DNA from 2 places in the uncultured Acetatifactor sp. genome. Region 2 is predicted to be linked to the other one. Evidence: predicted binding sites of a transcription regulator. Region 2 holds the regulator's gene; the other holds the start of a gene.

Region 1 (3,415 bases), on a different contig from region 2:
GCAGCTCCTCCTGGGTGTAGACCGCGTTCACCAGGCCGATCCGCAGGGCTTCGTCCGCCTTGATGTTGCGGGCGGTGTAGATCATCTGCTTGGCCATGCCGGCCCCTACCAGGCGGGCCAGCCTCTGTGTGCCGCCGAAGCCGGGGGTGATGCCCAGTCCCACTTCGGGCTGGCCGAACACCGCGTTGTCGGAGCAGATCCTGATATCGCAGCTCATGGAAATCTCACAGCCGCCGCCCAAAGCGAAGCCGTTCACTGCGGCGATCACCGGGATGGGCAGGGTCTCCAGCTTGCGGAACACATCATTGCCCTTCTTACCGAATGCTTCTCCCTCTGCCTTGGTCAGGCTGCTCATCTCCCCGATGTCGGCCCCGGCCACGAAGGACTTCTGTCCCGCGCCGGTGACGATCAGGCAGCGCACGGTCTGCAGGTCGATGCCGTCGATGGTCTTGTCCAGCTCCTCCAGCACGGCGGAGTTCAGGGCGTTCAGCGCCTTCTCACGGTTGATGGTGAGGATGGCGTATGTACCCTTCTGCTCATACAATACAAATTCCATGTCTAATCTCCTTATTCCAGTTCCGCATTACCCCGTCCAGTACCAGCTTGGCAGAAAACTTCCGGCCGCTTAGTGATGCGTCCCTAACTTTTCTGGGCACTGGCCGGGCTTCTGCTGTTTTCCAGTTCCGCATTAGCCCATCCAGTACCAGCTTGGCAGAAAACTTCCGGCCGCTTAATGATGCGTCCGCAAGTTTTCTGGGCACTGGACGGGCTGATGCTGTTTTCCAGTTCCGCATCCGCCCTCCCAGTACCAGGCCAAGCCGATGCTGTTTTTAACAGGTTCCAGCAAAGGAAGAATGCCTCAAACCCAGAGCCATTCTCCCTTTCGCATATCCATGTATCAGTCCTTAGTCCTCAATCTTCACGATGGTGGAGCAACCCATGCCGCCGCCGATGCACAGGGTAGCCAGGCCGGTCTTCGCGCCCTTGGCCTGCATCTCATGGAGCAGGGTCACCAGGATGCGGCATCCGGAAGCGCCCACGGGATGTCCCAGAGCGATAGCGCCGCCGTTGGGGTTCAGCTGCTTGTCTACATCTATCCCTAAATCCTTGCCCACTGCCACGGACTGAGCGGCAAATGCCTCGTTGGCCTCGATGATGTCGAAGTCCTCAATCTTCATGCCGGTCTTGGCCATGACTTTCTTCGTGGCGGCTACAGGGCCGATGCCCATGACCTCGGGACGCACGCCCGCCAGAGCGCCTGCCACAAAGGTCGCCATAGGCTTCACGCCCAGCTCCTTGGCCTTCTCCTCGCTCATCACCACGATGGCAGCGGCGCCATCGTTGATGCCGGAAGCGTTGCCTGCGGTGACGAAGCCGTCCTTGTTGATAGGACGAAGCTTCTGCAGGCCTTCGATAGTGGATCCGGCGCGAGGCCCTTCGTCTACCTTGAACTCGATTGTCTCTTTCTTTTTCTTCACGGGAACGGGAACGATTTCGGCATCAAATGCGCCGGACTTCTGAGCCGCCTCGGCCTTCTGCTGGCTCTTTAACGCGAACTCATCCAACTCCTCCCGGGTCAGGCCCCACTCGCGGCAGATATTGTCAGCGGTGGTAATCATATGGTAATCATTGAAAGCGTCCCACAGGGCATCCTTAATCATGGTGTCCACCAGGGTGCCGTTGTTCATCCTGTAGCCGTAACGGGCCTGAGGAACCGCGTAGGGAGCCATGGACATGTTCTCCATGCCGCCTGCCACAACCACATCGGCATCTCCTGCCATGATCATCTGAGCCGCCTGGTTCACGCAGTTCAGACCGGAGCCGCATACCACGTTCATGGTGACAGCCGGTACTTCGATGGGCAGTCCCGCCTTGATGGATGCCTGACGGGCCACGTTCTGTCCCTGGGCCGCCTGAATGACACATCCCATGTACACCTGATCCACAGCCTCGGGCTTCACGCCTGCCCTGTTCAGGGCTTCCTTGATTACAATCGCGCCCAGCTCTGCGGCGGGGGTGGTGCTCAGGGTGCCGCCCATGGTGCCGATAGCGGTACGGCAGGCACCGGCTAATACTACTTTCTTTGCCATTTGTTTTCCCTCCAACTAGTGTTTTGAATATGATTGTTATTTTTTTATCATAGCCACTGTTCTCAGTTTATCATAGACAGCGCCTATTTGCAACGTCTTTTCCTTAAATTTTGATAAAACCATTTTGATAAAACCTTTCTGAAAAACAGAGGCTGGTAAAACTTTCTATTGCACCAACCGGTAAAAATATTTCGTATCTCCCCTGGTCACAACGAACAATTCCCCAATCGTGCTGACGGAGTCCGCTTCCCCCAGATTCTGTACCTTCTCAAACGTCTCGTCGATCAGGTAGGCAGTCCCCTCTTCCCTGACAAGCGCGTACCCTTGATAAAAAGCGGCTGCGTCCTCGAACATGGCGGCTTCCTGCCCATCGTGGTCTATGTAGCCCCATCTTTCCCCATCCTTTACCAGCCAGTAATTTTCGTCATTCATGGATATCTGGTCATACACGGCCTTCACGATGCGATTGTCCGCCGTTTCAAAGGTCATACCCGGATGCAGGGCAAAGTCCACCAATACGTCCCGCTCTCCTACAGTCCACACCATGTTGGAGCCGTAGTTATAGAAATAGGCTCCGTCGTGATAGAAGCTGCGCAAGCTGTTCTGTTCTTCAAAATAATCCTCCGAGTACACGAATCCCTTTTCCGCGTCCGGCTCCGCACTATAAAAATCGCATTCACCCAAAATTTCATAGGTATCCGTGCACATAGATATCCACCCGGCATCATATTCAAAGGTCCCCGCGACATAATAGCCGTGGTTCACAGTGCTCAAGGGCAATCTTGTATAATAGCTGTCCATGCCTCCCACGTTGGCAAAGTCGTCCTCTCCGCCAGCCGCCTCTTCCACAGCGCTTTGGTATTCTTCCTCAGCCCTCTCCAAATACCTGGTGTACAGAGGATCCTCATGCCATTCGATATTGCCTGCAGCATCCACCTCCCCTATCTGGTATGACCCAGTACTATAGCTGTACCCCACTCCCTCTCCCTGTCCTACAAGGACATCATCGTACTCGGCGCGATAGACCTGAGATACTCCGTCATAGAAACCATTTATGAAAGCCCACGGATGCGCCGACAATGCCTGCACCAGCGTTCCGTCCGTCCTATGATATGCAATCTCTCTCTGCCCTTCTCCCAGCGGGTCTCCCTCCCTCAGGACGATGTACATCCCGCCGGAGGCCCGCACCTGCTGATCTCCCTCGTACAGGATATTCCCCTGAGGGTCGAACAGGGTATAGAATCTGCCTTCCTCCGTGGTGTCACCCATCACGAAATTCCCGCTGTCGTCCGGCGCCTGGAAATTGCTATACTCAAAGGGCACGA
Region 2 (3,415 bases):
ATGACCTTATAAAACCTGTAAGAGGGTACATATATTTGTAAGAGGGGCAGATGGACAGCAGAGAACAGCAGGACAGACGGGAAGCAAGGAGAAAAAAGAGGCTCAGGAGCCAGATTATGGTATATACGGTATTTCTGCTTGTGATCCTGGCTCTGGGTACGGGAATCGGATACGGCGTGTACGCCCTGGCGAACGGCAGAAAGGCGGCGGAGGAGAAAGAGCAGGACAATCAGGAGCTGATCGAGGAGATGCTGGCCACGGAGGAGAGCCTCCCTTCCGTAGAGCCTACGCCGGAGCCCACCCCGGAGCCGACGCCGGAGGTGGTGGAGCCTACCTGGGAGGAGAAGCTGGACGCATACGTGGACGAACGGATCGCGCAGATGCCCCTGGAGGACAAGGTGGCGGGGCTGTTCGTGGTAAGGCCGGAGGCGATTACAGGGGTAGGGACCGCGGTACAGGCCGGAGACGGCACTAGGCAGGCGCTGGAGGCGAACCCTGTAGGAGGGCTCATCTATTTCGACCAGAACATACAGTCGGAGGCTCAGCTTAAGGAGATGCTGGAGAATACGGCCCGGTACGCGAAATATCCCCTGTTCCTGGCGGTGGACGAAGAGGGCGGCACAGTCTCCAGAATAGGCTCCTCCATCGGCCCGAAGACGGACAGCGCCGGAGCCATCGGGGAGACCGGGAATCCTGAGAACGCCTATCAGGCAGGGGCGGCCATGGGGACTGCGCTGTACGGACTGGGATTCAACGTTGACTTCGCGCCGGTGGCTGATTTGGCCAATGTGGAGGGCAGCATCATGGAAGGGCGGGCCTATGGCTCCGATGTGTCCGTGGTGTCCAGCTTTGTGAACGCCATGGTGCGGGGGCTTCAGGAGCAGAAGGTATCAGCCTGCCTGAAGCATTTTCCGGGCATGGGCAGCGCCACGGAGGACACCCATGACGGAAAGGTATCCACCGACAGGACCGCGGAGCAGTTCTGGGCGGAGGAGCTGGCCGTGTTCCAGGCGGGGATCAATGAGGGCGCGGACATGGTGATGGTCAGCCATATGGCCGCGTCTGCGCTTACGGGCGACAATGAGCCCAGCATCTTCTCCCAGACGCTGGTGACCGGCATCCTGCGGGAGCAGATGGGCTTCCAGGGAGTGATTATCACGGATGCCCTGGATATGGGGGCCATCTCCCAGTATTACGCCGCGGACGAAGCTTCCATCATGGCTGTGCTTGCAGGCTGCGACATGCTCCTGATGCCGGAGGATTATGAAAAAGCATACACGGGCGTACTGGAGGCCGTCAGGAGCGGTAATATTGACGAGGAGCGCATCAATGACTCCCTGCGGCGGATATACCGCATCAAATACGCTGACATGGTACAGTGACAGCGGCCAGAAAGCTGGAGGGTAGTATCTTGGAAGAAAAGGAAATTTCACAGGCCGTCATCGGACGCCTGCCCAGATATTTCCGCTATCTGGGAGAGCTTAAGGATGACGGCGTGGAGCGGATATCGTCCCAGGACTTAAGCGCGCTGATGAAGGTGACGGCTTCCCAGATCCGGCAGGATCTCAACAATTTCGGAGGCTTCGGCCAGCAGGGCTACGGCTACAATGTGGAGTATCTCTACGATGAGATCGGGAAGATTCTGGGGCTGGACAGACAGCATAAGTTCGTCATCATCGGCGCGGGGAACCTGGGGCGCGCGCTGGGCAATTACATCAATTTCGAGAGGCGGGGGTTCATCTTCCGGGGAATGTTCGACCAGAATCCGGATCTGGTGGGCAGCCAGGTGCGGGGGGTCAGGGTCATGCCCATGGAAGAGCTGGAGCGGTTCATCCAGGAGAACGACATCGACATCGCCGTGCTGACCATCCCCAAGACCAGTGCGGTGCCCGTGGCGGAGCGTCTTGCGAAGACGGACATCCGGGCCATCTGGAATTTCGCCCATGTGGACTTGAACCTGCCGGAGCGGATTCAGGTGGAGAATGTCCATCTGTCGGACAGCCTGATGAAGCTGTCTTATAACATCAGCAGGTATCAGATGGAGGAAGGTCAGGATGGCAGGCTGACATTGGGAGGTGTATAGAGGGCTATGAAGCATGAGGAGGACGGAAGCCGGCGCGAGCTTTTCGTGCAGGCGCTGGAGGGGAAGCGCATACCGGTTCTGACGCTGGACAATAAATGGTATCAGCTTCTGGACGAAGAGGCCAGGAAGGATGTGGCCCAGCTGGAGGGGGAGCTGAACGGGCTTCTCAAGCAGCAGGGAAAGCTGAACAACGAGGTAAAGGAGATCAAGCGGCTGAAGAAGCGCCTGATGGAGGAAATCGTGTCCCTGATGGGGGAAGAGGAGCAGGGCGAGGACTCGGAGAATGCTCAGAAATCGGAGCAGAACAGGCGCCTGGTGGAAGAATGCAATGAGAAGCTGGAGGCCTGCCAGGATCAGCTTTTGGATCTGCCCAGGGAGATTGAGCGGGCGAATTTCCAGCTTATGCTGGCCACCATGGACTGCTGCTACGACAGCATGGCGGAAAACAGCGCGGTGATACGGGAAACCGAAGAATGGGTGGCGGAAATCCGTGTAGAACTGAAGAAGCGCCTGGTCAGGAAGCAGGAGCTGGAGCGGCATAACCATGCCATCTACAACTATATGCACGATGTGTTCGGGGCCGAGGTGGTGGATATCTTCGACATGCACCATGATCTGGACGGCCAGGAAATGTGACACGGCAGAGAAAGAGATTTGGGAAAGGGACGGACTGATTGCGGCAGAAGGGGCAACAGTCTGTTTTTGGTGCATGGGAAATGAGATATCTGGTATCGGCGTCTGAGATGAGGGAATATGACAGCAATACCATAGAAAGGATCGGGATACCGGCATGCGTCCTGATGGAACGGGCTGCGTTGGCGGCGGTGGAGGCCATCGAGGAGTTCTGCGCCGGGGGAGGCAGGGCGATGCCTGTGCTGGTCATGGCCGGAATGGGGAACAATGGCGGCGACGGGCTGGCGGTGGCCAGGCTTTTGTGCGAGAAGGGCTACCGGGTGGAGGTATGGACGGTAGGGGACAGGGAGCGGGCTTCCGGGCAGTGGAAGCAGCAGATGGGGATTCTGGAGAACTATCCCGTGGAATACAGCCTGCAGCCACAGCGGCGGGAGTACGGGGTTTTGGTGGATGCCCTGTTCGGCGTGGGGCTGTCCAGAGCGGTGGAAGGCTCATACGCGGAGGCCATAGAGGCGTTCCGGGGCCTTTCGGGCTGGCGGCTCTCCATCGACATGCCCAGCGGCATAGACACGGACACGGGAGAAGTCCTGGGCTGCGCCGTGGCGGCGGATCTGACGGTGACCTTTGGCTTCTGCAAGAGAGGGCTGGCGCTGTATCCGGGATGCGAATATGCCGGGGAAGTGAGGACCGCGGACATCG

What was found. The regulator Rex, encoded in region 2, represses fermentation and respiration genes when NADH is low (regulators of the CRP and FNR family bind a similar motif). The targets are predictions, from matches to a motif close to ATTGTTAANTANTTAACAAT.
Region 1: the regulator Rex is predicted to act here: its motif matches at 2,123-2,142, upstream of Q2B33_RS11290 (acetyl-CoA C-acetyltransferase).

The regions. Positions count from the first base shown of each region.
Region 1 covers NZ_CAPDXS010000056.1:2,283-5,697, forward strand. Annotated here, with positions in the region: gene Q2B33_RS11285 (enoyl-CoA hydratase-related protein) at 1-556, opposite strand, end outside; gene Q2B33_RS11290 (acetyl-CoA C-acetyltransferase) at 906-2,090, opposite strand; gene Q2B33_RS11295 (FecR domain-containing protein) at 2,256-3,415, opposite strand, start outside.
Region 2 covers NZ_CAPDXS010000089.1:6,155-9,569, forward strand. Annotated here, with positions in the region: gene Q2B33_RS15245 (hypothetical protein) at 1-41, shown strand, start outside; gene Q2B33_RS15250 (glycoside hydrolase family 3 N-terminal domain-containing protein) at 51-1,382, shown strand; gene Q2B33_RS15255 (redox-sensing transcriptional repressor Rex) at 1,412-2,083, shown strand; gene Q2B33_RS15260 (hypothetical protein) at 2,090-2,719, shown strand; gene Q2B33_RS15265 (NAD(P)H-hydrate dehydratase) at 2,800-3,415, shown strand, end outside.